3 regions of the Paenochrobactrum glaciei genome follow, and region 1 is predicted to be linked to each of the others. Evidence: predicted binding sites of a transcription regulator. Region 1 holds the regulator's gene; each other region holds the start of a gene.

Region 1 (10,641 bases):
GGTGCATTCCGCTTGCTGGCCAATCTGGTTCAGCCTGCTAAGCACTAAGAGCATTTCCAGCAAAAGTGTGAAGCGGTTTTGCGTAGGATAATGCGATAAAGAAACAATATGACAATGAAAAAGCCCCGTCAGTTCTGTTGACGGGGCTTTTTTATAGAGAAAATAAAAAAATCAGTTGAGGGTCGGGCGCTGCTGGGTCAGCAAAAATGCGCCGATCGCATCGACATTTTCTGCTGCTGGGGCATAGGCCAGCGATGATGCGGCCGGTGTTGCTGTGTTGGGTGTTGTTGCTGGCAGCGGCACTTGCAGTTCAGCGACTTGCGAAGCCGCATTTGTCTGCGTCTGAGCTGGTGCCTGAACCTTTGGCTCGGCGCTGGCAATCATGGTTGCTGGTGCAACTATTGCTGCTGGTTCTTCAGCTGTCTGTGGTGTGGTTACATTATATGCTTTGCCACTTGGCACAGCCTGATTTTGCGGTGTGTAGATCATCGCAAGATTATATGGCTCAGTCGGAACAGGCGCTTGCAGGGAGCCGTCTTTGTTGCGCTTTTCATAGAAAGCATTGCCACCGGCGACTAGCACATAATGCATATTCTTGTAAGGGAATTTCAAACCGGCGGTGTGGAAGAACATTGAATTTTTAGCAGCCGGATGGCGCTTACCCTTCAACACATCATCGGCGGCTTTTTGAACATCCGGCAGTGCCTTGGAGTTCATCTTGCGGGTAAGGACACCCGGCGCAAACTGGTTTTTCTGTCCGACAACGCCACAAATCGTATCAGGATATTGTTTTGACAGCAGACGGTTAATCACCACGGTGCCGACGGCCACGAGGCCATCCTGACTGGAGCGGTTGGCTTCAAAGAACATGGCGCGTTCAAGGCACTCACGGTCTTTGGCAGTGTAGGTATAAGTTTTCACACCATTGATATTCATGACATTGCCTTTATCGGCACTGGCAATTTTTGATTGCTTGGCGCTTTTAAGCGCTGCTGTCTGATCGGTGGTGGTGCAGCCCGATACAATTACTGATGCCGCCAGCATTGCCATTGTCAGGGCAAACTTTGCCGAATGACCAGAGAACATGTGTTTCATCAGTTTAATCCTATATCAGGCACTAAAGTTTGGGGGTGCTATGGTGCTTGCCCAAAGCTTTTAACTTTGTCTTTCGTGGATCCGTGTGATTTTTTAACCGCATTCGAACCTGTGGGTCAAATGTCACAGTTACAATAAATTCGTGAATGAACGCCTAAAAGACGCGAAGTTTATCGGGATACAGACCTGATGAAACTTTATTTATATTAATATTTTCTTAAAAAGCTTTGACTGATGCTGCGGCGCATTTTCATGCAGCTTGCTTTAAAAGCCCCTGAGTTACAGCCTTTTCAGGCAAACAAAGAGAGGCAGGGCAGTTTCGTTTGCTTTAACGCAGACTTAGACCGGACGCAATTTCAAAACCGCTAACGGGCTTTTGCAATTATGGTTCCGGACACCATTCTCAACTTTATGCGTGAATTGTAACTTTGCGTGAGAATTGACCCGTTTGTACGAATTTCATTCAAAACTATGATTTACAGGACAGATATCGATTCGAAAAAGCGGCAGCCGATTTAATCGAACTGCCGCTTTTTTAATCTTAACCGAATGAGTATCCTGCGCCACGCACAGTACGGATCGGGTCGGTGGAACCATTCGGGTTAATGGCTTTGCGCAGGCGCCCGATATGAACGTCCACGGTGCGGTCATCAACGTAAATATCAGCGCCCCAAACACCATCCAGCAATTGGCTTCGCGAAAACACGCGCCCTGGTGCCATCATGAAATATTCAAGCAGGCGATATTCTGTCGGGCCCAGATGCACTTCCTTGTCTTTACGATAGACACGGTGCTGCTGGCGATCGAGGATGAGATCGCCGACTTTCAGCACATGGGAGAGCAAGCTCGGATTAGCACGGCGCAGCATGGCTTTGACACGGGCAATCAGCTCAGGTGTCGAGAAAGGTTTGACCACATAGTCATCCGCGCCCACGGCCAGACCGCGCACGCGCTCGCTTTCTTCGCCGCGGGCTGTCAGCATGATAATCGGCAGGCGTTCGGTCTCTGCGCGCTGGCGCAGGCGACGGCATAGTTCAATGCCGGAGACACCGGGCAGCATCCAATCCAAAATCAACAGGTCGGGCACATCTTCGCGTAAAGCAATTTCTGCTTCATCGCCGCGCATGATGGTTGTGACCTGATAGCCTTCCGCTTCCAGATTATAGCGCAGCAATACACTAAGCGCTTCTTCATCTTCCACGACGGCAATTTTGGGAGCATGTGACATCACGAGATTCCTTCAGTCAATTGGCGCAAAAGTCAGACCATGCAGTTGCAATGTAAGTCTGGGTAAGTCTGGCAGGCTGAAATTGCGACAAAGCTAGGGTGCAGAGCGGGAGCGCCGCTCTTGAAAACTACATAAAACCGTTGGCGGACAATTATTTTCATCAAAATCTTGTCCGCCTTTCCGGTCATTTAAGGCTTGCGGGCCTCATCCACGATGATGTCGTGGCTGAGGTCTTCCTTTGGCCGTTCGGCCGGCATTTGCTGGCCGGTGACGATATAATAAACCGTCTCGGCAATATTGGTGGCGTGGTCGCCGATGCGCTCAATGTTTTTGGCGCTGAACAGCAAATGGGTGCAGGAAGAGATGTTGCGCGGATCTTCCATCATATAAGTGAGAAGCTCACGGAAGATCGAGGTGTACATAGCGTCGATTTCATCATCGCGGTCACGCACAATATTGATCTGTGCCACCGAACGGGTGGCATAGGCATCAAGCACTTCTTTTAGCTGGGTGAGTGCCAGTTCAGCCAAGGTTTCAAGGCCGCGATAGAGCTTGACGGATTGGCGGGTGTCGGAAACAGCCGCCACGCGTTTGGCAATGTTTTTGCCCAAATCACCAACGCGTTCCAGATCAGCGGAAATGCGGATGGCACCGATAATTTCGCGCAGGTCAATCGCCATTGGCTGACGCTTGGCAATGATGGTGATGGCTTTGTCGTCGATCTCGCGCTCGGCAGCATCGAGAAACAGATCATCAGCAATGACGCGCTGTGCCAGTTCTTGGTCGGCATTGACGATTGCGGCAATGGATTGCTCGACCATACGCTCGGCATGGCCGCCCATTTCGGCAATCTTATGGGCCAGAAATTTCAGTTCTTCATCATAAGAGCGGACAGTGTGTTTTATAGGCATGAAAAAACCTCTTAAAAAAGTATCGGCAACAACAATCAGCCGAAGCGGCCGGTGATGTAGTCCTGTGTCCGTTTTTCTTTTGGTGCGGTGAAGATCGCTTCAGTTTCGCCTTCCTCGACAATATTGCCAAGATGGAAGAAGGCGGTTTTTTGCGAAACACGCGCGGCTTGCTGCATGGAGTGGGTTACGATTGCAATCGTATAATTCTGGCGCAGTTCGTCGATCAGCTCTTCGATCTTAGCTGTGGCAATCGGGTCAAGCGCCGAGCAAGGCTCATCCATGAGGATAACTTCAGGGCTGACTGCAATAGCGCGGGCAATGCACAGGCGCTGCTGCTGACCACCGGAAAGGCCGGTGCCGGCATCATGAAGGCGGTCTTTGACCTCTTCATAAAGGCTGGCCTTTTTCAGGCTGGTAATAACCGTTTCTTCCAGATCGGTACGGTCTTTGACAAGGCCGTGAATACGCGGGCCGTAAGCCACATTGTCGAAGATGGATTTTGGAAACGGATTAGGCTTCTGGAATACCATGCCAACGCGGGCGCGCAGTTCCACCACGTCGATTTTCGGATCGTAAATATCCTCATTATCGAGCGTGATCTTGCCTTCGACGCGACAGCCCTCAATCGTATCATTCATACGGTTAAGCGAGCGCAGGAAGGTGGACTTGCCGCAACCCGAAGGGCCGATCAGAGCCGTGACCATCTTTTCAGGAATGTCGAGATCAACTCCGAACAGCGCTTGTTTTGCGCCATAAAACACGCTGACTTTTTCACCGCGCATTTTGATTGGTTGGGCGCTGAGGTTCATATTAACTCCCGGTGTGTTGTCCTGAGGATGTTCTGATACATAATTCATCGTTATGGCTCCGCTTACCAACGACGCTCGAAGCGGCGGCGCAGGATGATGGCAGCAATGTTCATAATGGCCAAGAATGCCAGAAGTACAATGATGGCACCGGATGTGCGTTCCCCAAAGGCACGCTCGGCTTCGTTCGCCCACATGAAGATCTGAACCGGCAGCGCCGTTGCAGGATCAAGCGGTGAAACCGGTACGTTGGCCACGAAAGCAACCATACCGATGAGAAGAAGCGGTGCAGTTTCACCCAAAGCCTGTGCCAGACCAATAATGGTGCCGGTCAGAATGCCTGGTGCTGCAAGCGGCAGCACGTGGTGAAACACAACTTGTGTTTTGGAAGCGCCAAGGCCTAAAGCGGCATCGCGGATGGATGGTGGCACAGCACGCAGTGCTGCACGGGTGGCAATGATGATGGTTGGCAGGGTCATCAGCGAAAGCACCAGACCACCGACCAGAGAGGCTGAACGCGGCCAGCCGAAGAGGTTGATGAAAACTGCCAGTCCCAACAGACCAAAAACGATGGAAGGAACAGCTGCCAGATTGTTGATGTTGACTTCGACCAAGTCGGTGAAGCGGTTTTTCTTGGCAAATTCTTCCAGATAAATGGAGGCCGCAACACCTACCGGCAGCGCTACACAAAGCACGATCAGCATCATGTAAAGCGAGCCGACAAAGGCAACAGCCAGACCGGAGGTTTCAGGGCGGCTGGATGCGCCGTTGAGAAAAAGCCCCGTGTTGAAGGACTGCCCCATCACGCTTTGTTCTGAAAGCGTGTTCATCCATGTAACCTGACGGTCGGACACTTTGCGGTTTGTTTCCGCTACACTCAAATCGATCTGGCCTTTAAAGGCTGAATCAATATCGGCGCTGGCAAGGAATTTGATATTCTGTGTTGTGCCAATGAGCGACGGATTATCCATCACCATCTGGCGCAGCTGCACGCGCACACCATCAGAATAGAATTTGCCCAGTTCACGCATAGCAGGCTTGTCGCTGGCCGGAACTTTCAAATGTTCTGCCAAGGCATTGCGTACCAAAATCGGGTAATTGGCGGTAATGAGGACATTCGGATCCTCAGCACGCTTATTGCCCGGATCAATGGTTTTTTCATCCAACATAACCGGAATGCTGACAGTGGTTTGCCAGAAAGCGGTGTAGCCATTGGAAAAGACGGTAAACAGCAATGAACAGAGGAAGAACACACCGATGGCAATTGCCAGCACACCATAAAGGCGGAAGCGGCGTTCAGCAGCATAGCGGCGTTTGATGCCGATATCACGGCGCGCTGGTTTTGCACTCATCGGGGCACCTGTTGAATTTGTAGTAAGGCTTGTGTCACTCATCAGTCGTACTGCTCCCGATATTTGCGAACAATATAGAGCGCAAAAATGTTCATGATCAGCGTCAGGAAGAACAAGGTGATGCCAAGCGCAAAGGCAACCAATGTCTGCGGTGAGTTAAACTCAAGGTCACCGGTCAGCTGATTGACGATTTTAACGGTAATGGTGGTCATAGCTTCAAACGGGTTGAGCGTCAGATTGGCGGCAACACCGGCAGCCAGCACCACAATCATGGTTTCACCGATCGCGCGTGATGCGGTGAGAAGCAGTGCGCCGACTATGCCCGGAAGAGCAGCAGGCAGCACGACTTTTTTGATGGTTTCCGATTGTGTCGCACCAAGACCGAGCGAGCCGTCACGCATGGAATTGGGCACGGCTGTAATGATGTCGTCGGAAAGCGAAGACACAAACGGGATCAGCATCACGCCCATCACCAAACCTGCGGTGAGCACGCTTTGTGCCATGATAAAGCCCTGACCACCGGCGATTGCCATGCTCAAATCACGTAAAAACGGGCCGACGGTGACCATGGCAAAGAAGCCGTAAACGATGGTCGGGATACCGGCCAGCAGCTCCAGCACCGGTTTGACAATGCTGCGCACCTTTGGCGAGGCATATTCTGCCATGTAAACGGCTGAGAAAAGGCCGACCGGAACGGCAAACAACATAGCAACAAAGGCGATATAAAGTGTACCGGCCAGCAGCGGAATAAGGCCGAACTGACCAACAGCACCATCAGAACCGGCAGCTGCAAAGCGCGGGTCCCAAACTGTGCCGAAGAAGAAATCAGAAAGAGAAACGGACTGGAAGAAAGTGATTGTCTGAAACAGCATCGAGAAAATGATGCCGACCGTGGTGGCAATGGCGATGGCGGAAGCTGCAATCAAACCCCACAACACGATCTTTTCAACATTGTTACGGGCGCGCGCACGTACCTTGATCGTGGAGATACCAAAGACCAGACCGGCAAGAGCCAATGCAATGCTGATGATGGCGCCGGTGTTTTGTGCAAGAGATGATGCTTTTATCCAATATTGGGCAATCGGCACCATGAAATTCTGGCCTTCAGAGGCAATCACAACACCTTTATTGCCCATCATGTCACGCACAGCCTGATAATCAGTCGGCAGAGCCTCTCTTTCAGCAGGTGTGAGAATGTTGATGGCTTTGACAAGGCCGTTCACCATGCTCAAATTCAGGTTTTGATTGGTGGTCGAGGCCGCTGCCAGCTGGGCGGTTGTGTTGTGATTGATATAGATCGAAGAGCCGATCAACCAGACAATCATGAAGATAGCGGCTGGCAATGCAGAAACTAAAAACACCCACCAGCCGTGATAATGAGGCCGTGAGTGCATTTTTTCGTTTTGGGGCACGGATTTATATTGTGAAAGCGCTTTCTGACGCCCCATAAAAAATCCAGCCAAACCTATCAGTATGACTGTGAGAAAAACCATCAAGGCGGACATTCATTTTCCTTAAAGCGCGCTATGTAAACTTTAGTGAAAGTGCTGGAATAAGAGCTTGTTGCAGGCAAATGCCTGCGAAGAATGAAATGATCCATGCGGCCGGATATCCGGCCGCATGGATCTTTTTTATTATTTGGCCGCCAGTACTTTACCTGCTGCAAAATCGGTGCGCTGTGCTTCACGCTCAGCTTCTGGTGCAGGCACCAGACCATATTCAGCCAGCGGGCTGTCCGGGCCAACCATCTGTTCTGACAAGAAGAAGTCTACATATTCTTTCAGGCCAGGAATAACGCCGAGATGCGCTTTTTTCACGTAGAAGAACAGCGGACGCGATACCGGATATTCGCCGGAAGCAACTGTTTCAGCTGAAGGAACAACGTCGTTGACGGTTGCTACACGCAGCTTGTCAGCATTGTTTTCGTAGAAATAGAGGCCGAAAACGCCAACGCCGGTTTTGTTTGAGTCGATGCGGGCAAGGGTTTCGCTGTAATCGCCGTCGATATCAACGGCTTTGCCGTCTTTACGCACTGCGATACAAGCAGAAGCTGCTGCCTTGTCATCAAGGCCGGTTGCTTTGATGGCTTCCAGAGCACCGGAAACTTTACAGCCTTCGGTGAGAACTTTTTCTTCGAAAACTTCACGGGTACCGTGCTTTTCGCCAGGGATATAGGCAGCAATGTCCCAATTCGGCAGAGCGGCGTTAACCTGATTCCATTTGGTGTTCGGATTGTCGACGAGCTTGCCGTCTACGATCACTTTAGCAGCCAGAGCCTGATAAAGATCAGCAGGCTTCAGCTTCCATTCAGGGCCCTTTGCATCGGTTGCAAAGACGATGCCGTCATAACCGAAACGGACTTCCTGAACATCTTTAACGCCTGCTTCGATGCAGGATTTCAGTTCGGAATCTTTCAGTGCACGGGATGCATTGGCGATGTCGATTGTGTTTTCACCAACACCTTTACAGAATTCTTTAATACCTGCGCCCGAACCGCCGGATTCAATCACCGGAGTTTTAAAGTCTGGGTAGGTTTCGCCGAAAGTTTCGGCAACGATTTTTGCATATGGCAGAACGGTTGAAGAACCAGCGACTTGGATCTGATCGCGAGCGGAAGCTGCGGAAACGGACATGACAGCCGCGATAGCAAGTGCAGCGGTTGTGGAAATCAACGTGTTCATAGGAGTAGCTCCAGTTGGGTAAAGACAATGACGTTTAATGTCACTAACCGTCTAGGCGCTGTTTATTACAGTCATATGACAGTAATATTACAGCTTTGTGTCATATGAACTTTATCAAAAAATATCGGGCAATTTTTAAGTGTGGCTTTAGCCGCTTGGACGGCGTTTATTATGCTTAGCCGTTTGGACGGCTGACAACATAAATTGCGCTGGCGAGCATGAAGATACCAACTGCTAATGCAAGCCAGAGGCCGGGCTGTGCGCCCCACCAAAAAATTGCATAGCCTAATGTCATGCCGCCACAGGCAAAGAACTTGGCTTTAACCGGTACTGCACCTTTGTCGCGCCATTTAATCAGTAAGGGGCCGAATTGCGGATGCGCCAGCAGCCTTGCTTCAAATTTGGGTGAGGAGCGGCCGAAAAACCATGCAGCCAAAATGATGAAAATGGTCGTTGGCATAACAGGCAGAAATGCACCGATAATGCCCAGCGCAAGCATTAAGAAACCCAGTACCATATAAATGATGCGTTGCGCTTTTGACAAAACGCTTCCACGGCTGGCTGTTTCTGCCCCGTTTGGTTGTGCATTAATGTCGTCAGGTTGCGGGTTGCTCACTGCATGTCTTTCAAGGTGTCGATATCGATAAATGACGGACGGCTATTTTGATACTGCTTTGTGCATGGAATCGCCAGTGTTCAAAGTGCCAGATCAGCGAAAACCAGTGTAAAAAAGTAAACTTTACGCGATCACAAACTGTTGCGCCGTGTTATTTTATGCGGTTCAGGCATGTTTCTTGCCATGAAAAAGCCATAAAAGTTAATTGCCCCGATGGGCGTTAACACTTAAGCGCAGAATAAAAAGCTCCTCAGCCTGCATACCGCTTTCATTTTACAACAGTGAAAATAGCGGGCGTCACTTTGAAAAGGTGAAAGTTAACGATTTTTCCCGATGATAAATTGGTGGTAATCATATTTAAAAACTGATTCATGTGAATATAATCAAGATGTAGAAAATATATACTCAAATATAAACAGTAAAATTTAGAATTATGGGATAATTTTCCTTTTAACTGTAGGTTCAAAATGCCTTAAATCATCTTTATTTCGTCCACTTGAGCGCCACATTTACAGGTCAGTCGGGCAGCGTTTTTAAAACCTGCCTTTTATTGTTTTCAAAAAGAAACAGTAAAAGAGCGGCTTTGCAAATCCTGATGTGCAACTGTGGACGCTTGAGACGATGACAAAATATGTGGCTTTATTGACCGTTGGTATGGCTGTTGCCTTTTCCGCCAATACGGCGCTGGCCGCTGCCGGACAATGCGGCGGTGCTTCATGGTATGCGCTGACATCGAAAACCGCGTCAGGTGAGCGCATGAACCCGTCGGGTATGACCGCTGCACATCGCACATTACCACTGGGCACAAAAATTAAAGTCACCAATCAGGCAAATGGTAAGTCGCTGGTGGTGCGGATAAACGACCGCGGCCCTTTCATTAAAGGCCGCGTGCTTGATTTATCGAAAGGTGCGGCAAGCCGTTTGGGCTTTATCAATGCCGGCCATACAAAAGTTTGTATCACACCGGTTGCCGCTAAAAAGGGCTAAGAGCTTTAGTTCTTTTCTTGCAGATGCGCTTCGAGGAACCACAAGGATTTGTCGAGGTCACGCGAGGCAGCCGTCAAGACGTCAGCCGAAGTTTCATCACCGGCTTCATCGGCATCCTTGATGGACTGACGCACCAGATTGGCCACATCCGCATAGCGTTCGATCAGCGCATTAAGGTGATCGTGAATATTATAAATATCGGTCGGATATGGTTTGAGTTTGGTGTCGTTGCCGACAGTTTGCACTGTGCCAAAAGCGGTGCCGCCTAATTGCACGACGCGTTCGGCAATGGTGTCGGTATGTTCGTCCAGACTGTCGCGGAAACCATCAAGCATTTCATGCACGGCAATAAATTGGAGACCTTTGAGATTCCAATGAGCCTGCTTGGTGGCCAATGACAAATCAAGTGTTGCCGCCAGATTTTGATTAAGCAGAGAAATAACCGTTGCCTTAGCATTGGATGGCAGATCGTTACGTGTGTTATGGGTTTTAGCCATTATATCCTCGCTCGTTTTGCAAATTTCACTGTCTGTGTCTCGTGCGAATGGGAGCTCGCCAGAGCCACATCTCTTAAATTAAACGCTGTTAATGACAGTTGGTTCCCTCTCAATAACAAGTTTATATAAAATATAGTGTTTCTGATTGCGGAAAAAAGGCTCTAAAGCTTGCCGCAACGCAATATCTGTTTTACCTGATAGATTATGAAAATACTTGCCCTTGATACTGCGGCTTCTTTTTGTGCCGCCGCCCTTTATGACAGCGATAAAGCTTTAGTGCTGGCACAGCGCCGTGAAAATATCGGCAAAGGCCATGCTGAAGTGTTGATGGCCTATGTCGATGAAGTACTGGCAGAGGCAAAATTTGATTTTCACCAGATCGATCGCGTGGCGGTGAATGTGGGGCCGGGTTCTTTCACCGGTGTTCGCATTGCTGTTTCTTCAGCGCGTGGTTTTGCTTTAGCGCTG
Region 2 (10,641 bases), on a different contig from region 1:
GCCTGATCACAATCAGCACTCACACCGATAGCTGTACGCATAACTTCCGGCAGGCAAAATGAACAAGCAATACCATGCGCAAGCTTGTAATGAAGCGTTATGGGATAAGAAATATTGTGTGCCAATGCCGTTTGTGTGTTGGAAAATGCAAGCCCTGCATTGGTTGCACCCATTGCCATCTGGCTACGAGCTTCTGTATCATTGAGATCAAGTTGTAAACGCGGCAACGCCTTGAGTATATCGCGTGCAGCAGCAATAGCGAAATTACGCGTCACCGGATTGGCGTTAATGTTCCAGATGCTTTCCAGAGCATGGGATAAAGCATCCAGCCCGCTCGCCAGAGTAACACTCCATGGCAGGCTTTGTGTGATCACCGGATCAATAATAATAGCTTCGGCATAAAGATCAGGTCGGTTTAACGATAGCTTGCGATCCGCTTCTAAATCCCAGATGGTCGCCCATTTCGTCAAATCACTGCCGGTCCCGGATGTGGTTGGAACGGCGATAATCGGCAAAGATGTCTGTGTAATTTCTGAGCCTGATTGCAAATAATCATAAACAATCTGATATTGGCCATGTCCTGCAGCCAGAAATTTGGCTGAATCAATGACAGAGCCGCCGCCAAGAGCCACGATCACTTCCGGGACAATATTGGCCTGATCAAGTTTACCGCAAACCCGTTCAAGCATTGCTAATGACGGATTAGGCTCAATCTCATTGATGACAGCAAGCGGCGCGCCAGCAGCCGCTTTGACCTGCTCAATCCACGGCAGCATCGGGGCATCCGGATGGGTCACCAATAAATAGCGGCGGTTCTTAATCAGCGTACCGATTTTACTGATCTCGCCTGCACCAAAACTGATATTGACCGGATTGAAATAATGCCAGGCGCTCATGGTCTTTCACCCGAGACTAAACAGGCATTAATGTCTTCAATAACCGGGATAAGATCTGCAACCGTATCAATAATATAATGGGCTCCCGCTGCTTCTAAAGCAGTTGCTGCTTTTTCGCGCAGCAACTCCTGTTGCACATCATCAAGCGCTTCCCAATCCTCCAGTGAAAGCCCCACTTCATTGCCGCTTGCCACAATACCAACCGCCCACATACCTGCACTTCGTGCTGACATTAAACCGGACGGACTGTCATCAATAACTACACAAGCCGACATATCTGGTGCACCAAGCGCCAATGCATTCATCAAAACCATATCCGGAAACGGGCGGCCTCGAGGTGCTTCTGAAACAGTTACACAATGATCTGTCTCATAGCCTTGTGCTTGTGCCAAAGGCATCAAGCTATCCATAATTGAACGTGGATAACCCGTAGTGCTGCCGATTTTGATATTCATATCTTTCAGCTTGGCTATAGTTTCCAATGCACCGGGTATCATATCGCTATAACGAGCGCAGTTCACGGCATCGATACGCAAAAACTCAGCATAGATACGATCGACATCTGTTTGTGTCGAAGCAGCTGACTTAATCAAACGCCAACGTTCCTGCACGTCCGGTTGTGCTAAAATCAACTCTATGTGTTCGCGCTTTGCAGCACCCATTGGCGCGCGGGCTTCAGCTTCGCTGATGTCGATATTATCTTTGGCAAAGGCTTCACGAAAGGCTGCAACCGGTGCGATACAGCCAAAATCCAGCACAGTGCCTGCCCAGTCAAAAATAGCTGTGCTTACTGGGCCGCGAAAGTGCATACCAATATTGTGACCCTGATTAGTAACCATGGTTCGTCTCATTTCGTTCTTGAAAGTTTAAAAAATACGGTGTCAAAACCACATCGGATTTGACCATGCGCAACGCCCTTGTTCATCCAGAACAATCAAACGTCCCCACTGACCTTTGAAGCGCTCCAAAGGTAGCCGTGCCGTGGTCAATTCTGTACCGGATGCTTTGGCCGACAAGGAATGATGGCCGACAAGTGCAACCTGATGACTCGGTGAACAGGTGACAACCAGCTCATCACCTTCAATCTGCATAGAGTGAATGTCAGGCCCTTGTGTTGAGTAATAATGACCGGCTTTTAACGCAGTCAATAAAGCTTCAGCACTATTTTCTTCCGCTTTGACCATAACCCAGCCGCCAAAAGCATCGCGTTCAACCGCATTAGGAATATTGAAATGAGCATCATCACAGGCCAATGCATTAATATGCCTTCCTGCAATCAACATCTCATCAAGAAAATAACTGCCGCCACCACGTGCGGTGTTGATCTGGCTGGTATGGTTGTAAACTTCAACCGCATGTGCATTGGGAATAGTCGCGGCATCTTCTAAAGTAAGGCCATACCATTCAGGATGTGGGATAACCACGAAAGCACCGGCCTGAAAAGCGCGCTCAGCCAATTGGGCACCGGTTTCACTTTTAGATGGCGGGGTAAAATCACGCGGCAAGCCAACTGCGAGAATATGCCAAATTTCTCCACCTGAGGTTTCAGGTGCATGAAGTTCAGCGCCGGTAATCGTGGTAAATTTTTCTGTTTGGTAAGCTGTCGTGTCTGTCAGAGGGAAATCATAACGAGCCTGAAAATGATCTGATAAACATAAGAAATCATAACCACGTTCACGATAGCGACGGCACACATCTTCAGGTTCCAGAAAACCGTCAGAACGATTAGAATGGGTATGAAGATTGCCTTTAAAAAAGCGACCGGGAGCGGAAAAAGCTGCAAGTGACATGATATGCCCTGTGTTAGTTTATAAAAGACGGGTTAATTAGGAAGATCAAGACTTGGCATGTCGCTTAACAAGCCTTGTGTAACCGGATGGCGCGGCGCATTGAAAACTTGCTCAACACTGCCTTCCTCGACCAAATGGCCGCGATGCATGATCGCAACACGGTCGCACAGCTCACGCACAACACCAAGATCATGCGAGATGAACACCATGGTCATCCCGGTCTGACGACGTAGGTCGCTTAAAAGTTCAAGAATTTGTGATTGAACCGAAATATCCAACGCGGAAACCGGTTCATCAGCAATCAAAACGGAAGGTGACAAAGCAAGAGCCCGCGCAATGTTGATACGTTGACGTTGCCCGCCGGATAAAGTGTGGGGTAAGCGATCATAATAATCAGCAGCAAGCCCTACCTTTTCCAACAGCGCTATCACCGCTTCATCACGGCTGCTATTTGTGCCGACACGATGGATATCCAAACCTTCACGAATTGAAATTCCAACGGGCTGACGAGGATTGAGCGAAGCTCCGGAATCTTGAAAAACAGCCTGAACTTGACGGCGGAATTCAAACAGATCTTTACCCTTCAACGCATAAGGATCCGTCTCTGCGATATGGATATGTCCCTTTGTGGGAGTAAGCATCCGTAGCAAAACGCGTCCTAATGTGGATTTACCGGAACCGCTTTCGCCGACAATTCCCATGGTGCAACCGGCTGGAATGGAAAGATTAATGCCATCAAGCGCTTTGGTTGGTTCTCGTCGTGAAAACATGCCGGAACTATAGCTGACAGAAAGATTGTTAATTTCAATTTTCATTGAACTGTGTTCCAGCAATAAACATAATGGCTGCTCTGCCCCGTAGCCGGCGGCATGATTGTGCAATTGTCACAAGCACGCAGGCAACGAGGGCGAAAAGCACAACCCGTTGTGACTGATCGTGGCTCCGGCGCGTAGCCCGTCAGGCGTGGATAATCACTCTTGTGGCCCGGCACTGAGGCTAATAGTCCGGCTGTGTACGGATGACGGGGAGCGAGCAGAAAGTCACGAACAGTTGCGGTTTCTACAATTTGTCCCGCATACATCACCGCCACACGGTCTGCGATACGTGCTACAACACCTAAATCATGGGTGATGAAAATAATGGCTGCACCGGTTTTTTGTTGCTCGGCTTTTAATAATTTTAAAATCCGAGCCTGCACCGAAACATCCAGAGCAGTCGTCGGCTCATCAGCAATGATAAGATCAGGCTGACGTGCCACAGCCATAGCAATCATTACACGTTGCCTTTGCCCGCCTGAAAGTTGATGCGGAAAACGACGCGCCATATTTTCAGGTTCAGGCAAGCCAACTTCATCTAAAATAGAGAAGATTTTATTGTTTCTCGCTGTACGGCTCAGTTCCGGATGGTTACAGGCAAACGCTTCTCCCACCTGATAACCAATCGAGAGAACCGGATTAAGGCCAGACAAAGCATCCTGCGAAATCATTGCAATATGACGAGCACGAATATTGCGCATCTGCGAAGATGAGGCATTGATTAAGTCATGGTTTTTCCCGGCAAAAAGCTGCGCCCTGCCCTCAATGCATGTTTTTTGAGGAGTGAAAGGTGCCTGATTTTGACGAATCAGCGCCTTGGCCAAGGTGGACTTGCCGCAGCCACTTTCACCAACGATTGCCAGTGTCTCACCACGCTTGACCTGCAAATCGACACCACGCACTGCCTGTACTGTGCCTTTTGCAGAGTGAAAGCCAACTTTAAGCTGATGAATATCAAGAAGAAGATCAGTCATTGTTCAATTCATCCATACGGTCGCGCAAAGCATCGCCCGCTATCTGAAAAGCCAAGGTGATGAGCACAACAATTGCGGAAGGAACCAGTGCAATCCACCACGCATTGACGAGATAGTCACGACCATCGCCAATCATACGACCGAGCGAAGCAGTCGGTGGTTGCACGCCCACACCCAGGAATGAAAGTCCGGCTTCCATCAACAATACCCCTGGAAAACTTAAGGTTAGCATCACCATCATAGGCGAAATCAGATTAGGTAAAATATGTTTCCTGATGATCCAAAATGGGTTACCGCCGAGAACGCGGCTGGCCTCTACATAACCAAGCTCGCGCAAATAAAGCACCTGACCACGTACCAATCGGGCATAAGCTTCCCAGCGCACCAGTGCGATCATCAGAACAAGTACCCAAACCTCGGTTCCGAGCAACGCAATCCCGCAAAGAATGAGAAGTAAGTTAGGCAGAGTGATAAAGACATCCACCAGCATCATGGCAAATCGATCAAACCAACCGCCGATCAAGCCACTGAGAACACCAAGACCAATACCGAGGACAGCACTAAAAACCAGTCCGAAAACGGCAATTCCCAAACTGGTGCGAATACCCCACATCATACGCGACAGCAAATCACGACCGATCTGATCCGTGCCCAGAATATGCTCCCAGCTACCACCTTCCATCCAAACCGGTGGCACCATGCGCGCCAGCATATTGATGTGGTTTGGATTTTGAGGAGCCAGTACCGGGGCAAAAATGCCTAAGGCCACAATAAGCGCCAAAAGCAATAAGGCAAAGGTCAAGCGATCAAATCGCAAAGAGAAAAGCTTCAAAGAGGTGCGTTTTTTATTGATCTTTTTTGGCACTGGATGAAGTGCGGCTTGGGTTTCTGTATAGGCTGACATATTAAGCCTCCAGCCGGACGCGAGGGTCCGCAATGGTATAAAGTGTGTCAACGATCAGTGTGATAAGAACGATGATCAGCGCATAAGTAATCACGCCAAATTGTAAGACCGGATAATTGCGATCGAGCACAGAATTAACCAATACTCGACCAACGCCTGGCAATGCGAAAACCGTCTCGACAAAGATTGATCCATTGACTAATCCGGCAATTTCAAGCCCCAAAACAGTTAAGAGTGGCACCATTGCATTTCGCAAAATATGCATTTGTGCCAGACGGCGCTCGCTGATACCTTTAGACAAAGCTGTCATCACATGCGGTTGCGCAATGGCGTCAAGCATTGTCGCGCGCATATAACGAGCAAGAGCTGCAATCATCGGAATAGCCAATGTGAGAACAGGCAAAACGTAATGGGCAGCACTCTCAAGACCGGAAGTCGGCAGCGCCTTCCAATATAGGCCAAATAATAAAATAAGCCCGATGCCTAAAACATAATGCGGAATGGCATAGCCTAAAAAGGCAAACCACATCGCGCCGCGAGCAACAGCACTTTGGCGCCAAAGCGCAGAAATTGCACCTAACGGAATACCAACAAGAATTGCCACCAACAGAGCCCAGCCGCTAACCGCCAAAGTTGCGGGCATACGCTCGGCATAAATCTGCCAAACCTCTTCTTTTGTATATAAAGACTGTCCGAAATTGCCTGAAAACAGATTTCCCAGATAAATTGCGAATTGCTCTGGTAGTGATTTATCCAGGTTCCATTCAGCACGCAGCATTTGTTCATGCTCGACCGTTGTTCCCTCCGGAAACATGCGTTCAAAAGGCTCACCGGAAAAACGAACCGTGATGAAAGCAATTATCAGAACAAGCGTTAAAGCAACAAATGCACGTAATATTCGGATTGAAAAGAAATGCAGCATGGCAATTCCTTATATTTGAGCAGATGTCACGCAGAGGCAGTGCAAACTACCTCTGCGTGAGTTTACCAAGATCTATTATTTGCCAACTCTGATCTGACCGGCGCGCAGCGGCAGCACGTAAGGGCGATAGGCAATCGGAATTTCGAAAGAAATATCATCGCGCATCGCATAAATTTCATGCGGCTCATAAAGCAGGATCCAACCCGCCTCATCCTGCTCGATTTCTAAAAGCTTACGATAAGCGTTTTTGCGTGTTTCAACATCTGTACCAAAACGAGCTGTCTCATAGGTAGACGCCCATTCAGGATGGGACGGTGCCCATGTACCGCGGCGGGCATAATTACCGTTAGATGACCAATGAACATCCATCGCCCCCATAGGATCAGGATAATACATCGGGTTTGACCACGGCACGACATTGGCATTTTTATAGTCGATGGTTTCAACCTGCTGGAGTTCCAGGTTAAGACCACATTCCTGCCACTGCTGCTGGATAACCTGCGCCGCTAGGTTGCCGTAAAGATAATAGTTTTGCGTAAATTGCGCGACGATAGGCTCACCCTTATAGCCAGCATCAGCAAGTAATTGCTTGGCTTTTTCTACATCACGGCCGCTATAATCAATATCCGCCATAAAATAAGGTTCGCCATATTCTTCGAACTGATGCGCGCGCGGCTCATGCGCCAAACCGCCCCAAAGTCCATCCACCAATGCTTTATTGTCAGTGCAAAGACGCATAGCCTGACGAACACGCAAATCTTGTGTCGGCTTAGTCACCTGGTTGAGAACCCACACATGAAACATTGGCCATGTCACGCCTTTGGAGGCGATACCGTCACGCTGTAAAGCAGGTGCCTGATCGGGTGGAATATTAGCAATCAGATCAAATTCACCATTGGCCAAGCCGGTAATACGTGATGCTACTTCCGGTACAAGGCGGAAATCAACCTTTTCAAGTGGTGCTTTTTCATCCCAATAATCGTCAAAACGCTCCATAATAGCGCGTTCACCTGCAGTCAGTGACGTGACTTTATAGGGGCCTGTGCCAACAGGTTTCAATAAAACCTGATCATAGCCAATTGCTTCATGATGTTCTTTAGAGGTAATGCTAGCTGTGCTTAACGAGATGAGGGCTTCAAACAGTGGCTCTTCACGCTTAGTGTGAATGCGCACTGTTAACGGATCAACAATTTCCACATGGTCAAAATTGTAATGGAAGGTTCCCCAGGCAGAAGTATATTCAGGGTTCTCACCACTGAAAATCGGATCAAGTGAATATTTAACATCTTCGGCATCCATAATGGTGCCATCATGCATTTTCACATTTTCGCGCAGTTTTAATTCCCAGATTGTCGGCTCAATCTGCTTCCATTCTTTTGCAAGCCCTGGCTTATAAGAAAGTGGTCGGGCAAAAGGATCACGTGTAATCAAAGTCTCATACACATTGTAAAGCATTGGCGCGCCGTCATTACCCCAAAAATTCGGGGTGAATTTAGACGGGAAAGTTGGCAATGCCACACGTAATTCCTGTGCGGCTGCAGGTGCAACAAACACTGCGCCGGCCATCAGTATTGAAGTAAGCAAGCTTTTAATCGTCATAACACATCTCTGGTTTGACCGCTCATGCGGCTCGAAAGGACGTGAGCATGATTTTCGTATCTTCGTGACAAGCAGGTGACACGGCAGCACCAGTTTGGTTTTGCGACAGCAACTTCAAAAAACTGTCACGCCAAATATGTAAGTTGGTGTTCTAAATTGTATCGGGGGACATGATGCGCGGTCAAATTGATATAAATGCCGGATATGTTGCAGACGAAATTGCACAACTCATTAAAGCAGGCGTGCTGCGCACTGGCACAAAATTACCAACTCAGGCAGAACTGGCAGACCAATATAAAGTAAACCGGCATGTCATTCGCAAAGCGTTGGATATACTTGGAGGGCGCGGACTTGTAGCCAGCAGGCAAGGAAGCGGAGTTTATGTATCAGGCAAACTTGTTGATTATTTTGTGCGCCACCGCACCCGCTATAACGATAATGTAAAAGCATTGGCGCAAACATCGCGCATTGAGATTCTTGATATACACAGCCGCAAAGTGAGTGCGGAATTGGCGCAAAAATTAACAATACCAAGTCATGCGCGAGTTTATGATTTGCATATTTTAAGGTTTTCAGGCGTAGATCCGCTCTGTCTAGCCAACCATTATTTCAGTGCTGAAAAATACCCGAGCCTACCTGAGATATTTGCGCAATCAACGGGAATTAGCGATTTGATCACTCGGCTTGGCGTAACAGATTTCAGCCGCAGTGACACTGCCATATCTGCACGAATGCCAACACGGAAGGAAGCCAGCTTACTCCGTATTGCCTTCGATACGCCTATTGTTGAGTTAGAAGGCCGCAATGTCGATGCTAAGGGACAGCCTATTGAGATCAGTAAATCAGTTTGGCCAGCATCCAGAATTCGAGTCTGTGTTTAAATAATCATCCGTTAATAAATACTAATAAGCTAGGCTTCTCATTTTAGACAAATATTAACATAACAACAGATGACAAAAAAATATTATTCCACATGTTCCATTTCACTGCTTGAAATCTTTTGCAGCTATATCTGAATGGCTGCTTTGCCCGTAATGTCGAATGTTTGAATCGGTGGAAAGTTCCTAAAAGCAGTCATTTCTTTTTTCATAATAATATTATTTCAGAAAGGGTGAGAAGTTGAATTGCAGCCTATGGGTAAACTAGTGAAAGCGAACTTTTTCGGTCCGGACGTCCACTTTTACTTCCGCTCATGCACCCACTTTGCTTGTAGTTTTGCGGGCTCTGTTTAGTAGTCCATTTTTGGCGTGGATGATCTATTGAGGGGGCACCATTTAGATTTCAGTTACTGAGTTTCGCTTTTTTGAGCCTTTGGTTCATCATAGTATCGCGGTGATGACAAAAGGACAGTTCAAAATAGTCCGCTGCGGGATGAATGGAGTTGAAGCGGTGTCAGCCGATACGTCTCATGCATTTGGCCGTCATACTCATGATCAGTTCGGCATCGGCATTATTATGCGCGGTGCGCAGAAATCCATGAGCGGACGCGGCGGCGTGAAAGCAGAAGCCAGAGATCTGATCACTGTGAACCCGGCGAGCTGCATGACGGCTTACCCTTAGATGAAAACGGCCGCTCGTGGCAGATGCTTTATTTCGATCCGGCTGTGCTGACTTACACGTTTCTTACCTTGACGGAAGGTAGCACAGATCACGCAGAGCTTGCGCATCCAGCGATACGCGACGCTACAACTGCTAAATATTTCCTGTGATTTTTTTCGCACTATGACCGATCAGCACGGCGGACATAGCGAGATCGAAGGCGGGGAAAATCTGCTCCTGCTGCTGGCGCGGTTGGTTGAGCACAGAAACGATCCGCTGACCGAAATACCAAAAGCAATTGAGCAGGCACGCGCGCATCGACGATGATCCCACAGCACCGCTATCGCTTGGTGAACTGGCAGCGCTTGCCGATGCAGCGCAGGCGGCTGGCTTTGCGGATCAGAGCCACATGACAAGACTTTTCTACCGCACTTATGGGATGTCGCGCGGTATTTATACCACCGCGATGAACTGAACTGCAATTTCCTTCAAGACACGGTGAGGCGGCATTCGGCATATGGCTTAAAACAATCGAGCTTAGAGTATGCCCATGCAGTTCCGTTACGCCCCAGAAATCCGCTCCCGCTTTCCACAACTTTGCTCCCGCGCCCTGCTTGTTGATAGCTTCGATGCAAAAGCTGATCCTTCTGATGAGATCACTCGACTGATTGCGATTGCCGAAGATCGGCTCGCCGCCGCAAGTGAAGGCGCGTTTCCTGAAATACAGGCTTGGCGACGTACTTTCACCGCGATGGGTCTCAAACCAACGCAGTATAGATGTGCTTCCGAGGCTCTGCTGCGGCGCTACCGTAAGGAAAGGACGCTTCCTACGCTTCATCCACTCATTGATCTGTGCAATGCCGCTTCGCTCGCATTCGCCATTCCCGTCGCGGTGTTCGACACCGGCAAGATCACTGGCACGCTGACCGTGCAGTCTGCCCATGGAAACGAGATTTATGAAAGTTTTGGCGGCGAGATTGAAAATCCCGAACCCGGTGAAACTATCTTCGCCGATGATGATGGCCGTGCCCATGCACGCCGCTGGACCAATCGGCAAAGCGGCTGTTCTGCCGTTCGACAGGAAACGTCACAAGCCCTGATTGTAACCGAAGCTCTGCATGATACAGCGGATAAAGATATTGCCGCTCTCACATCATCACTTACACAAGCGTTGGCTGCGGTCTGGCCTCATGCTGCGATGA
Region 3 (10,641 bases), on a different contig from region 1:
AATAAGCCCTGCCGTTTTTTCGGCGGGGCTTTTTATTTTATGCTCGCACAAATTCGCAAACAGGATTAGCCTGTGGATCAAATCTGTTGCAGTTTAACGATTATTAAAAAAACTTGTTCGAACTAAATCGATTGAATTTATTTCAATCGTTTCAAATAGTTGGTGGGCATTTGTTTTATCTGCCAGTTCTGCTATCGGCAAACCAAGCTAACTTTTACAGGAGTTTTTGGGTATGACCGAACGTCTTGAAGATATTGCAGTTGCCATGGTGGCAAGTGGTAAGGGCATTCTTGCAGCCGACGAAAGCTCCGGCACAATCAAGAAGCGCTTCGATTCTATCAATGTAACATCAACCGAAGATGCACGCCGTGATTACCGCGAAATGCTGTTCCGCGCTGATGATGCGATGAAGAACCATATCTCCGGCGTTATTCTTTATGACGAAACCCTGCGTCAGAAAGCCAAAGACGGTACACCGCTTGTTGATGTCATGCGCAATGCAGGCAGCATTCCTGGTATTAAAGTGGATATGGGTGCCAAGCCATTGGCAGGCTTTGAAGGTGAAACCATCACCGAAGGTCTGGATGGTCTGCGCGAACGCCTGACAGAATATTATGCACTGGGCGCACGTTTTGCTAAATGGCGTGCTGTTATCTCGATTTCTTCTGCACTGCCAACCTACGGCGCCATCAAGCAGAATGCACAGGCTTTGGCTCGTTATGCAGCACTTTGTCAGGAAGCTGGCATTGTTCCTATCGTAGAGCCGGAAATTCTGATGGACGGCGTACCAGGCGACCATTCCATTGACCGCAACTATGAAGTGACCGATGCAGTTCTGAAATCTGTTTTCAATGAACTTTATGATGCCCGCGTAAAGCTTGAAGGTATGATCCTCAAGCCAAACATGGTTATCGACGGCAAAAACGCCCGCAAAGCATCTGTTGCTGAAATCGCAGAAAAGACCGTACGTTGCCTGAAAGCCAATGTGCCATCTGCTGTTCCAGGTATTGCATTCCTCTCCGGCGGTCAGTCGGATGTTGAAGCAACTGCAAACCTCAATGCGATGAATGCAGGCTTTGATATGCCTTGGAACCTTACCTTCTCTTATGGCCGCGCATTACAGGCAGCAGCTCTGAAAGCTTGGGGCGGTAAGGCTGAAAATGTTGCAGCTGGTCAGAAAGCCTTTGCACATCGCGCCCGCATGAACGGCTTGGCCGCAGAAGGCAAGTGGAGCGAAGCTCTCGAAAACGCCGGCTAATAAGCCTGAATTAATAAAAACCCCGCTTGAAGCGGGGTTTTTTATATCTGCTGTTTGCTTTGAAGTGCCGGTAGGAATTAAAAAAAGCCGGAACTCTTTTTCAGGGTTCCGGCTTTTATTAGAAGATCTATTAAATTTCTTCTTCTTCGTCGTCTGAGGCAGCGCCTTTAAGCGAAGACAGTTTGGCAAATACCTTGTCGGCATCCAGCTCTTCTTCTTCAGCCGCACCACTGTGATAATCACGGTTTTCAGTGGCGGTTGCTGGCATCAATGTCGGATCGATTTCCGGTTCTGCCGGACGATTGCGAGCTGCACGATCCACTTCGATATCCAGATCAATCTGGGTGCAAAGGCCAAGTGTTACCGGATCCATCGGGGTCAGGTTGGCTGAGTTCCAATGGGTACGGTTACGGATCTGCTCAATTGTTGACTTCGTCGTGCCGAGCAAACGGGAAATCTGTGCGTCTTTAAGCTCCGGATGGTTGCGAACCAGCCAAAGAATGGAGTTCGGACGATCCTGACGCTTTGACAAAGGCGTATAGCGGGCACCTTTGCGCTTTGGCTCTGGAACGCGCACTTTCGGCTCTGACAATTTCAGACGGTGGTTGATATCTTTTTCACCGAGTGCAATTTCTTCGCGCGATAGCTGGCCAGTCATGACTGGATCCAAACCTTTGATGCCCTGCGAAGCTTCGCCATCTGCAATGGCTTTCACCTCAAGCGGGTGCAAACGACAGAAATTTGCGATCTGATCAAAAGACAGAGCTGTATTGTCGACAAGCCAGACGGCCGTTGCTTTCGGCATAAGAAGCTGGGTGGCCATTAGATATAATCCTCTTGTTCGTCCGCTCCGGTGGCGCGGGACGTGGGCAAAAACCACAATTTCCGGGAAATTCAAATCTTATATATATGTTTATTTGCTGGTCGGCAAGAAAACCCTGCATGAAGTCGCATTGTTTATCTTCAACTTTGGTGATGAGGCAGGGCAGTTTTTCAGAAAAAGCTATGATAATGGGCGGATTTTAACTGAAAAACTGCGCTCTGCGATCAACGAAGCTTCAAAACGATTTTGCCAATATGGTTACCGTCTTCCATACGCTTATGGGCAAGATGAGCCTCTGCAAGCGCGAAGCTTTGATCCATAACCGGTGCAATCTGGCGTTTTTCAAGCAGCGGCCAGACTTGGGCTTGCAGTGCTGCGGCAATGCCAGCTTTAAATTCGACGGAGCGTGCGCGCAAAGTAGAGCCGGTATGGGTCAGGCGTTTGGTCATCAGGCGGGCAAAATTGGCCGTGGACTTAGCACCGTTTAAAAATGCAATTTGTACAATGCGGCCATCCATGGCGGCGGCCTGATAGTTGCGGTCAACATAGTCGCCGCCAACCATATCGAGAATCACATCCGCCCCTTTGCCCTTGGTGGCTGTTTTGACGGCTTCGACAAAATCCTGCATTTTGTAATTAACGGCAATGTCGGCGCCGAGTTTCAGGCAGGCATCGCATTTTTCATCCGATCCGGCGGTGGCAATGACAAAAGCGCCGAACGCTTTGGCCAGCTGAATGGCTGTGGTGCCGATGCCGGATGTGCCGCCGTGAACTAAAAAGACTTCGTCTTTTTTTAAATTTCCGCGCTCAAATACATTGTGCCAGACAGTGAAAAAAGTTTCCGGAATGCAGGCAGCCTCTTCATAGCTGAAACCGTGCGGCACCGGCAAAGCATTGCTTTCATCAACAACGGCATATTCTGCATAACCGCCACCTGCAAGAAGTGCGCAGACTTTATCGCCGATTTGATAGTGGCTGGTTTGCGCTCCCACGGCCACCACTTCACCGGCAATTTCAAGACCGGGAATATCGGAAGCACCTTCGGGCGGCGCATATTGGCCAAGGCGTTGCAACACATCAGGGCGGTTAACACCGGCTGCATGCACGCACACCAAAATATCCCTTTCTTTCAGCTCAGGAATGTCGCGGCTTGTCAGGCTTAAAACATCAGGCGAACCGGCCTCTTTAATTTCGATGGCCTGCATTTTTTGAGGGTGCTGCGGGTGCATGATGGTCTCCTGATTGCTTTAAAATGTCCGAGGCAATTTTAGGGGTGCTAAATCGGTTTATTGGGGTATGATAAATATTTGTGTGGCTGCTTTAAGGGGGGCGTGGAAAGCAGTCATACGGGGGGGCATTATTGGCTGTTTGCCAGTATGGCTTGTTGAGTGACGGATATTGACTGGGAGGAGTATACCATGTCCGGCTTTCTGGAAGAAACCATTGAGGTTTATCATAAATATAGCATTGGTGATGATCTCACAGACCTCTCCGTTTCCGAAATTGAGCAACTGATCGACCGGCTTCATCATGAGATTGATCGCCTGCGGGAAGAGCATAGTCAACGAGGAAGCAGTCGCGCGCAAGCCGAGGCACTGTTCCGCTGATAACTCAGGCTTTTTCAATCCTTGTGTCACTCTTTGTATGAAAAAGGCGTGACGCACTGAAAATAAATATTTTTATTATGAAAATCACCATAATTGGCGGAGAATTCTGCCATATACAAATCAAATAACGACTGAAAATTAGGAATATTCTGTTGCGCATTTATGTTCAGGTTTTGGCTCTGTTATTTGGTACAGCTTTTTTGCTGATGGGCTCCGGCCTGCACGGGCTTCTTTTGCCATTGCGCGGTGGCGCTGAAGGTTTTTCTGTTACATCACTGGGGTTGCTTGGAACGACATGGGCAGGGGGCTTTGTCGCTGGCTGTTTGTTCGCGCCGCGTTTGGTGCGCCGTGTCGGCCATGTGCGCGCTTTTGGTATTTTTGCTGCATCCGGTGCGATCATCGCACTGCTTTCCGGCATTTATGTTGAAGTCACAACATGGATTGTGCTGCGTACATTTACCGGTTTTTCGATGGCGGGTGCTTTCATGGTAATCGAAAGCTGGCTGAATGAACGCGCCAGCAATGAAAGCCGCGGCAAGATTTTCGGCCTTTATATGATGGTCAACTACGGGGCGACCGTGACCGGTCAAATGCTGGTCTCCGCTGGTGATATACGTTCCGATCATCTCTTTATGTTTGCAGGCATTTTCTTTTGTATGTCGCTTATCCCGATTGCCATTTCCACCGCCAGCAGCCCGAAGCCACTGACGGAAGTGCAGCTTGATCTCAAGGCGCTGTTCCGCAATTCACCGGCAGCTTTTGTGGGATGTATTTTGGTGGGTATTGCCAATGGTGCATGGGGCACATTGGGCGCGGTTTATGGTGCCAAATCAGGCATCAGCAACACGCATATTGCATTGATGATGTCGGCAACCATTGCGGCCGGTGCGTTGATGCAAATTCCGGTGGGGCGTATTTCCGATCTGATTGATCGGCGCTATGTGCTGGCAGGCACGGCAACATTGGCTGCAACTGTCGGCTTGCTGACATTTTTATTCAGTCCGCAGGGCAGTGCATTGATTATTATTTCTGCTGCCTGTTATGGCGCGCTCGCCTATACGCTTTATCCGGTGGCCGTGGCACATGCTAATGATCACGCGACATCAGAAAACTTTGTCAAAATCTCCAGCGGTCTTTTGCTGCTTTATGGTTTTGGCACTATGCTCGGGCCCTTGCTGGCTGCAACGCTGATGGATTCTTTCTGGCCGTCAGGGCTATTTGCCATTACCGCAGCGTCGCATATTTCCATTGCGGTTTATGTACTGTTCCGCTCCCGCGTGCGCAAATCTGTGCCGCGACAGGAGAAGGATCAGTTCTCGACAATTTCGCCGGAGCGCAGTGCCACACCGGAAGCTTTCAAGCTTGATCCGCGTGCAGATGCTGAGTGAAAAATTAAGGGCAGGTTGCTGTTTTAAAAATCGCAACCTGCCCCTAACCGAACCGGAGACAAACCGACCGGTTACGGATGTGATCCTGTTAAATCTGACAGGAAAATGGCAGCGGCAGATAGCGCGCGCCAGCTGTCAATTTTGACAGGTGCAAAGGATTGAGATTTTAAGGGAAAGCAGTGTGGGTAAATCCGGCTGCACGCTTTGTGCGAGAGGTGAGCTGATACCACCGATCACAAAGCGTCCAGCCTGCTAGCGGGAACCTTGGGCTTTGGTCATTATGATGGTCAAAATTGCCATCAGACTCATGCCTTTTTACGTTCCTTGGTTGATAAAATAATTAGTGTTGTGTGACTTGCTGTTTAATTTTTTCGATTTGCTCTTTGAGCTGAAGTTTTTTTCGTTTTAGGTCGGTTAAGAGAAGATTATCGATAGCCGGTGATGCCATCGCAGTGGAAATTTCCTGTTCGAGAGTACCGTGCTTCTTTTCCAGCGTGGCAAGATGGGACTCGATAGCCATCATCAATTCTCCTTGGTTGTTTCCTTCATATGTCTCAGGCTGCTCATCTGCAGCTTTATGACAAGACAATGACAGTGTGACATGAATGAGGCGATCTGTCGAATTGATAGTAGTAGCATTTTCTAACTGCAATATTTGTGCTAAAGGCATGGCGCAAACCACTAAGCAGCTTTTGAGTGTTCGAAAATCAGGTTTTGAAGTTTGAACGGTAAACGCTGTTGCATATCAACGCATTGTAAAACGGGGCACTCTATGTCCGATCAAAATCAAGCCGAAATCAGACTGGCACTGGCACGGCTGAAACAAGACCATGAAGATTTTGATGTCGCCATTAATGCCATGATAGCAACCGGATGCGACATGTTGCGCATTCAGCGGATGAAAAAGAAAAAGCTGGCGCTTAAAGATAAACAGCAGGAACTGGAAAGTCAGATCATTCCTGACATTATCGCTTAAAAAACCTCTTGTCTCGAGACCTCGTGTTCTGACCGTTGTAAGCGGCAAGGGCACCCTTTTTATTTAATAGGAAAAACCAATGACCTTAGCTCCGCGCTTCGATGTTGCAGTCATTATGGGAAGCCAGTCCGACTGGGAAACAATGCGCCATGCCGCAGAAACGCTGGCAGCACTCGGCATTCGTTTCGATGCACGCATCATCTCGGCACATCGTACGCCGGACCGGATGATGGAATTTGCTAAAGGTGCCAAGGCTGAAGGTTTTAAAGTGATTATTGCCGGTGCCGGAGGTGCTGCCCATCTGCCGGGCATGACAGCATCGCTCACACCATTGCCGGTTTTTGGTGTGCCGGTTCAGTCTAAAGCGTTGTCGGGGCAGGATTCGCTCCTTTCCATTGTGCAGATGCCAGCCGGTATTCCTGTCGGCACTATGGCGATCGGTCGCGCTGGTGCGGTTAATGCAGCGCTTCTCGCAGCAGCAGTTCTTGCGCTGCATGATGAAGAGCTGGCAGCCCGCCTTGATACATGGCGTGAAAACCAGAGCACAAGCGTTGCCGAACGCCCAAGCGATGAGGCCTGATATGTTGAAAGCAGGATCAACAATCGGCATTATCGGCGGTGGCCAGCTTGGCCGTATGCTGGCGATGGCTGCAGCACGTTTAAGCTTCCGCACTATTATTTTGGAGCCGCAGGCTGATTGTCCGGCGGCGCAGACTGCCAATCGTCAGATCGTTGCGGCCTATGATGACAAGGCAGCTTTGGCCGAGCTGGTGGAAGCTTGTGACGTTATCACCTATGAATTTGAAAATGTCTCCATCGAGGCCGTGCAGGAACTGGCTGAAAAAATCGGCGTTTATCCGCCGCCTGCCGCTTTGGAGATTTCGCAGGATCGTTTCACTGAAAAGCAGTTCTTAAACGAATCCGGTATTGCTACCGCGCCTTGGCGCCTGGTGGATGATGCCGATATGCTGGCTTCAGCACTGGCCGCTCTTGGTGGTCAGGGCATTTTGAAAACCCGCCGTTTTGGTTATGACGGTAAGGGGCAGGTGCGCTTGACGCCTGAAAACAGCAGTGGCGCAGATAAAATCAATGCAGCCCTTAAAGATATCGGCCATGCGCCGGCGATTCTCGAAGGACTGATGGGTTTTGAGCGCGAGATTTCGGTGATTGCAGCGCGTGGCCGTAATGGCGAAGTGGCGCTTTTCGACATTGCTGAAAATGTGCACAAGAACGGCATTCTGGATACATCAACTGTTCCGGCCAATATCAGCGCTGAGACCGCCGCTGCCGCTCAACTTGCAGCGGAAAAATTACTGCATGCGCTTGATTATGTCGGTGTGCTGGGGCTGGAATTTTTCGTGATGCCAGACGGCACATTAATCACCAATGAATTTGCACCGCGCGTGCATAATTCCGGCCACTGGACGGAAGCTGCCAATCCTGTGTCACAGTTTGATCAGCATATTCGTGCGGTTGCCGGATTGCCGCTTGGAGACACCACCCGCCATTCCGATTGCCGCATGGTCAATCTGATCGGTGATGATGTTTTGCAGGTGGAAGCGATTCTTGCTGAGCCGCATGCCATGCTGCATTTGTATGGAAAAGCAGAGGCTCGCGCTGGCCGCAAAATGGGGCATGTGACCTATATCAGCCCTAAGAAAGGCTGATTTTATTGTCTTTTTCCTCAAAAGGGGCAGTTTCTTATGAAGGATTTCAGGATTCTTGCCCCTTGGGAGTTGACATTTTGGCCGATATTTGTGTATTTCGGCCAACCCAATGGATAGCTTGTCTGTCCGTTTAGTAATTGGCGCCTCGGGCGCCTGTTTTTATGATGCCCGGTGACGGGCCAACCCGACCGGTGATTGACATGAAGATCAAGAATTCGCTCAAAGCGCTCAAAGCTCGTCATCGCGACTGCAAGCTTATCCGCCGTAAAGGCCGCGTTTACATCATCAATAAGACTGCTCCGCGTTTTAAAGCACGTCAGGGCTAATTTTGCACCCCGTTGTAAAACGGGGTTCAGCACTTCGGCAACGGAGAGCGCAAATTAGAATGACCGCTGAAATGTAGCTTTCGTTTTAGAAAACTACGGCAGCCTTATCGAAATAGAATGAGAGCATTTTAATCTGACAACGGATTAAAATGCTCTCATTTTTTATGCTTGTTTATGATTGTGTTTGAGACAGGCTGGCACAAAATTTGACTTGTGCAGCGGGGCTCTATGATTAAAATCAGCTCATGCTAAATTTTTGCAACGCTGCGCACGCGCATTCCGGTTTGATGAATAAGTTACAAGCGCTGGCTTGTGCCTGTGCTTGTGCGGGTGTGTTTTCGCTTGGGGTATTGTTCGTGCCTTCTGCATGGGCGCAGGATGGCTTACAGCCGATGCCAGAGCCATTACCTGAAGCATTGCAGCAGGCGCTGCAAGAGGCTGCCTCTGAGGTGGAAAAGGCCGAGCCTGAAGCCAAGGCGCCTGTCGAGGCTGCGGTAAAGCTTACACCTGAAGAGCGGCTGGATAAGCTTTTTGCCGAGCTTTTGAAAACATCCAATGAAGTGAAGGCCAGACGCATTGCTGCGCAGATTTCTGGTATCTGGGCGCAGTCCGGCAGTGCAACTGTCGATCTGCTGCTTGGCTGGTCTTATGATGCGATGAGCCAGAAGAAATATGCGGTGGCGATTGATTTTCTCGATGAAGCGGTCGCACTTGCGCCTGAGAATGCCGAAAGCTGGAATCGCCGTGCTGCCTTGCATGTGCTGAATAGTGAATATAACCGTGCCATTTATGACATCAATCGCGCTTTAGAGCTTGAACCACGCCATTTTGGTGCACTGACTGGCCTTGCGGGCATTTTGCAGGAGCGAGGCCATAAGGCGAGCGCTTTGAAGGTTTATGAGCGTATTCTGACGCTTTATCCGATGATGCGTGAAGCGCAGCGGCAGGTGCAGGCGCTGAGCGAGGAACTCAGCGATATTCACACCTGATACAAAATTGAAGGCAATAAAAAAGCGGCACTTTTGATGCCGCTTTTTTTATGTGTTGGTGCGTCTTGATTATGCGCCGCTGCTGCCATCTGTGCCGATATAGGCAATGCGTAGCATATTGGTGGAACCGGGCGTGCCAAGCGGTACACCGGCGGTGATGATAATGCGATCACCACCTTTACCAAAGTTTTCGCGATAGGTGATGCCGCAGGCGCGGTTGACCATGTCATCGAGATCTTTGGCATCTTCTGTGACTACGCAGTGCAGACCCCAGACGAGCGACAGGCGACGTGCAGTTTCAACAACCGGTGAAACGGAGATGATTCTGTTGCGCGGGCGTTCACGCGCTGCACGTAAACCCGTGGTGCCGGATGCGGTATAGGTGACGATGGCAGACAGATTGAGTGTTTCGGCAATCTGACGTGCTGCCAGCGAGATTGCGTCTGCGCCGGTTGGCTCAGGCAAAGCGCGCTGTGCGTCGATGATGGCCGGATAGGTCGGATCCTGTTCAACCTGTTCAGCAATGCGGTTCATGGTGGCAACAGCGTCAACCGGATAGGCACCGGATGCTGATTCTGCCGAGAGCATGATTGCGTCTGCACCTTCAAACACGGCAGTTGCCACGTCAGAAACTTCCGCACGTGTTGGCACAGGAGCGGTAATCATGGATTCCAGCATCTGTGTAGCAACCACAACCGGCTTACCGGCGCGGCGTGCTTTACGGGTAATCTGCTTTTGAATACCAGGTACGCTTTCAAGCGGCATTTCCACGCCGAGATCGCCGCGCGCTACCATCAACGCGTCAGACATTTCGATGATTTCATCGAGGCGGGTTACAGCCTGAGGCTTTTCAATCTTCGACATCAGGCCAACACGGCCGCGTGCGATTTTGCGCACTTCGGCCAGATCTTCCGGACGCTGAATGAAGGAGAGGGCGACCCAGTCAATCTCTTCTTTCAGAACGGCATCTAGATCGCTGCGGTCTTTTTCGGTCAGAGCGCCGACACCCAAAGTGGTATCCGGCAGGCTCACACCTTTGCGGTCAGAAATATTAGTGCCGGAAATAACTTTACACTGGATGGATGTGCCATTGCACTTTTCAGCAACCAGATGCAGCTTGCCATCATCAATCAGCAGGCGATGACCCGGCTGTACGGCTTCCAGAATTTCAGGATGAGGCAGGAAAACGCGGGTATTGTCGCCTGGTGTTTCCTGATTGTCCAAGGTGAAGGTCTGTCCGGCTTCAAGCTCGACTTTACCTTCGAGAAATTTGCCGACGCGGAGCTTTGGCCCCTGCAAATCAGCGAGAATACCGATCGGGCGACCGACCTGCTTCTCAACATTACGAATACGTTTTACCAATGTGCGCATGAGATCATGACTGGCATGGCTCATATTAATACGAAAGACGTCGGCTCCGGCTTCAAAAAGCTGGGCGATGGTTGCTTCTTCCGAAGATGCCGGGCCAAGGGTTGCGAGAATCTTGACCTTACGATTACGCTTCATGGATTGGATGTTCCTGTTACTGTAGGAGTTTCAGGCGGTGTCTCATCAGTCAGCTGGACCATCCAGCTCGATTGTTCGCCTGTGTCATATTCCTGAAAACC

The links. Region 1 encodes PhoB, which activates phosphate uptake and scavenging genes when phosphate is short. Its sites were predicted from a motif close to TGTCATNNANCTGTCAT; they were not measured.
Region 2: a site for PhoB is predicted at 7,965-7,981, ahead of phnF (phosphonate metabolism transcriptional regulator PhnF). Genes of this name have one in related genera too.
Region 3: a site for PhoB is predicted at 5,654-5,670, ahead of ABDZ76_RS12895 (YdcH family protein). Genes of this name have one in related genera too.

Annotation. Positions count from the first base shown of each region.
Region 1 is NZ_BAAADE010000001.1:998,524-1,009,164, reverse strand. It holds gene ABDZ76_RS04735 (PIG-L family deacetylase) at 1-48, shown strand, start outside; gene ABDZ76_RS04730 (cell wall hydrolase) at 172-1,095, opposite strand; gene phoB (phosphate regulon transcriptional regulator PhoB) at 1,637-2,323, opposite strand; gene phoU (phosphate signaling complex protein PhoU) at 2,512-3,234, opposite strand; gene pstB (phosphate ABC transporter ATP-binding protein PstB) at 3,270-4,091, opposite strand; gene pstA (phosphate ABC transporter permease PstA) at 4,106-5,434, opposite strand; gene pstC (phosphate ABC transporter permease subunit PstC) at 5,434-6,897, opposite strand; gene ABDZ76_RS04700 (PstS family phosphate ABC transporter substrate-binding protein) at 7,027-8,073, opposite strand; gene ABDZ76_RS04695 (YbaN family protein) at 8,249-8,617, opposite strand; gene ABDZ76_RS04690 (septal ring lytic transglycosylase RlpA family protein) at 9,344-9,676, shown strand; gene dps (DNA starvation/stationary phase protection protein Dps) at 9,682-10,173, opposite strand; gene tsaB (tRNA (adenosine(37)-N6)-threonylcarbamoyltransferase complex dimerization subunit type 1 TsaB) at 10,378-10,641, shown strand, end outside.
Region 2 is NZ_BAAADE010000013.1:25,421-36,061, forward strand. It holds gene psrA (iron-containing alcohol dehydrogenase PsrA) at 1-896, opposite strand, end outside; gene phnX (phosphonoacetaldehyde hydrolase) at 893-1,735, opposite strand; gene ABDZ76_RS16400 (PHP domain-containing protein) at 1,778-2,686, opposite strand; gene ABDZ76_RS16405 (ATP-binding cassette domain-containing protein) at 2,719-3,501, opposite strand; gene ABDZ76_RS16410 (ABC transporter ATP-binding protein) at 3,498-4,475, opposite strand; gene ABDZ76_RS16415 (ABC transporter permease) at 4,468-5,379, opposite strand; gene ABDZ76_RS16420 (ABC transporter permease) at 5,381-6,301, opposite strand; gene ABDZ76_RS16425 (ABC transporter substrate-binding protein) at 6,377-7,900, opposite strand; gene phnF (phosphonate metabolism transcriptional regulator PhnF) at 8,071-8,781, shown strand; partial or broken gene ABDZ76_RS17705 (AraC family ligand binding domain-containing protein) at 9,236-9,914, shown strand; gene ABDZ76_RS16445 (B3/B4 domain-containing protein) at 9,990-10,641, shown strand, end outside.
Region 3 is NZ_BAAADE010000005.1:92,656-103,296, forward strand. It holds gene ABDZ76_RS12870 (class I fructose-bisphosphate aldolase) at 233-1,258, shown strand; gene ABDZ76_RS12875 (DUF1013 domain-containing protein) at 1,389-2,081, opposite strand; gene ABDZ76_RS12880 (NAD(P)H-quinone oxidoreductase) at 2,306-3,310, opposite strand; gene ABDZ76_RS12885 (DUF1192 domain-containing protein) at 3,500-3,688, shown strand; gene ABDZ76_RS12890 (MFS transporter) at 3,841-5,076, shown strand; gene ABDZ76_RS12895 (YdcH family protein) at 5,417-5,599, opposite strand; gene ABDZ76_RS12900 (YdcH family protein) at 5,849-6,052, shown strand; gene purE (5-(carboxyamino)imidazole ribonucleotide mutase) at 6,132-6,632, shown strand; gene ABDZ76_RS12910 (5-(carboxyamino)imidazole ribonucleotide synthase) at 6,622-7,719, shown strand; gene ykgO (type B 50S ribosomal protein L36) at 7,920-8,045, shown strand; gene ABDZ76_RS12920 (tetratricopeptide repeat protein) at 8,333-9,034, shown strand; gene pyk (pyruvate kinase) at 9,104-10,540, opposite strand; gene ABDZ76_RS12930 (DUF1036 domain-containing protein) at 10,537-10,641, opposite strand, start outside.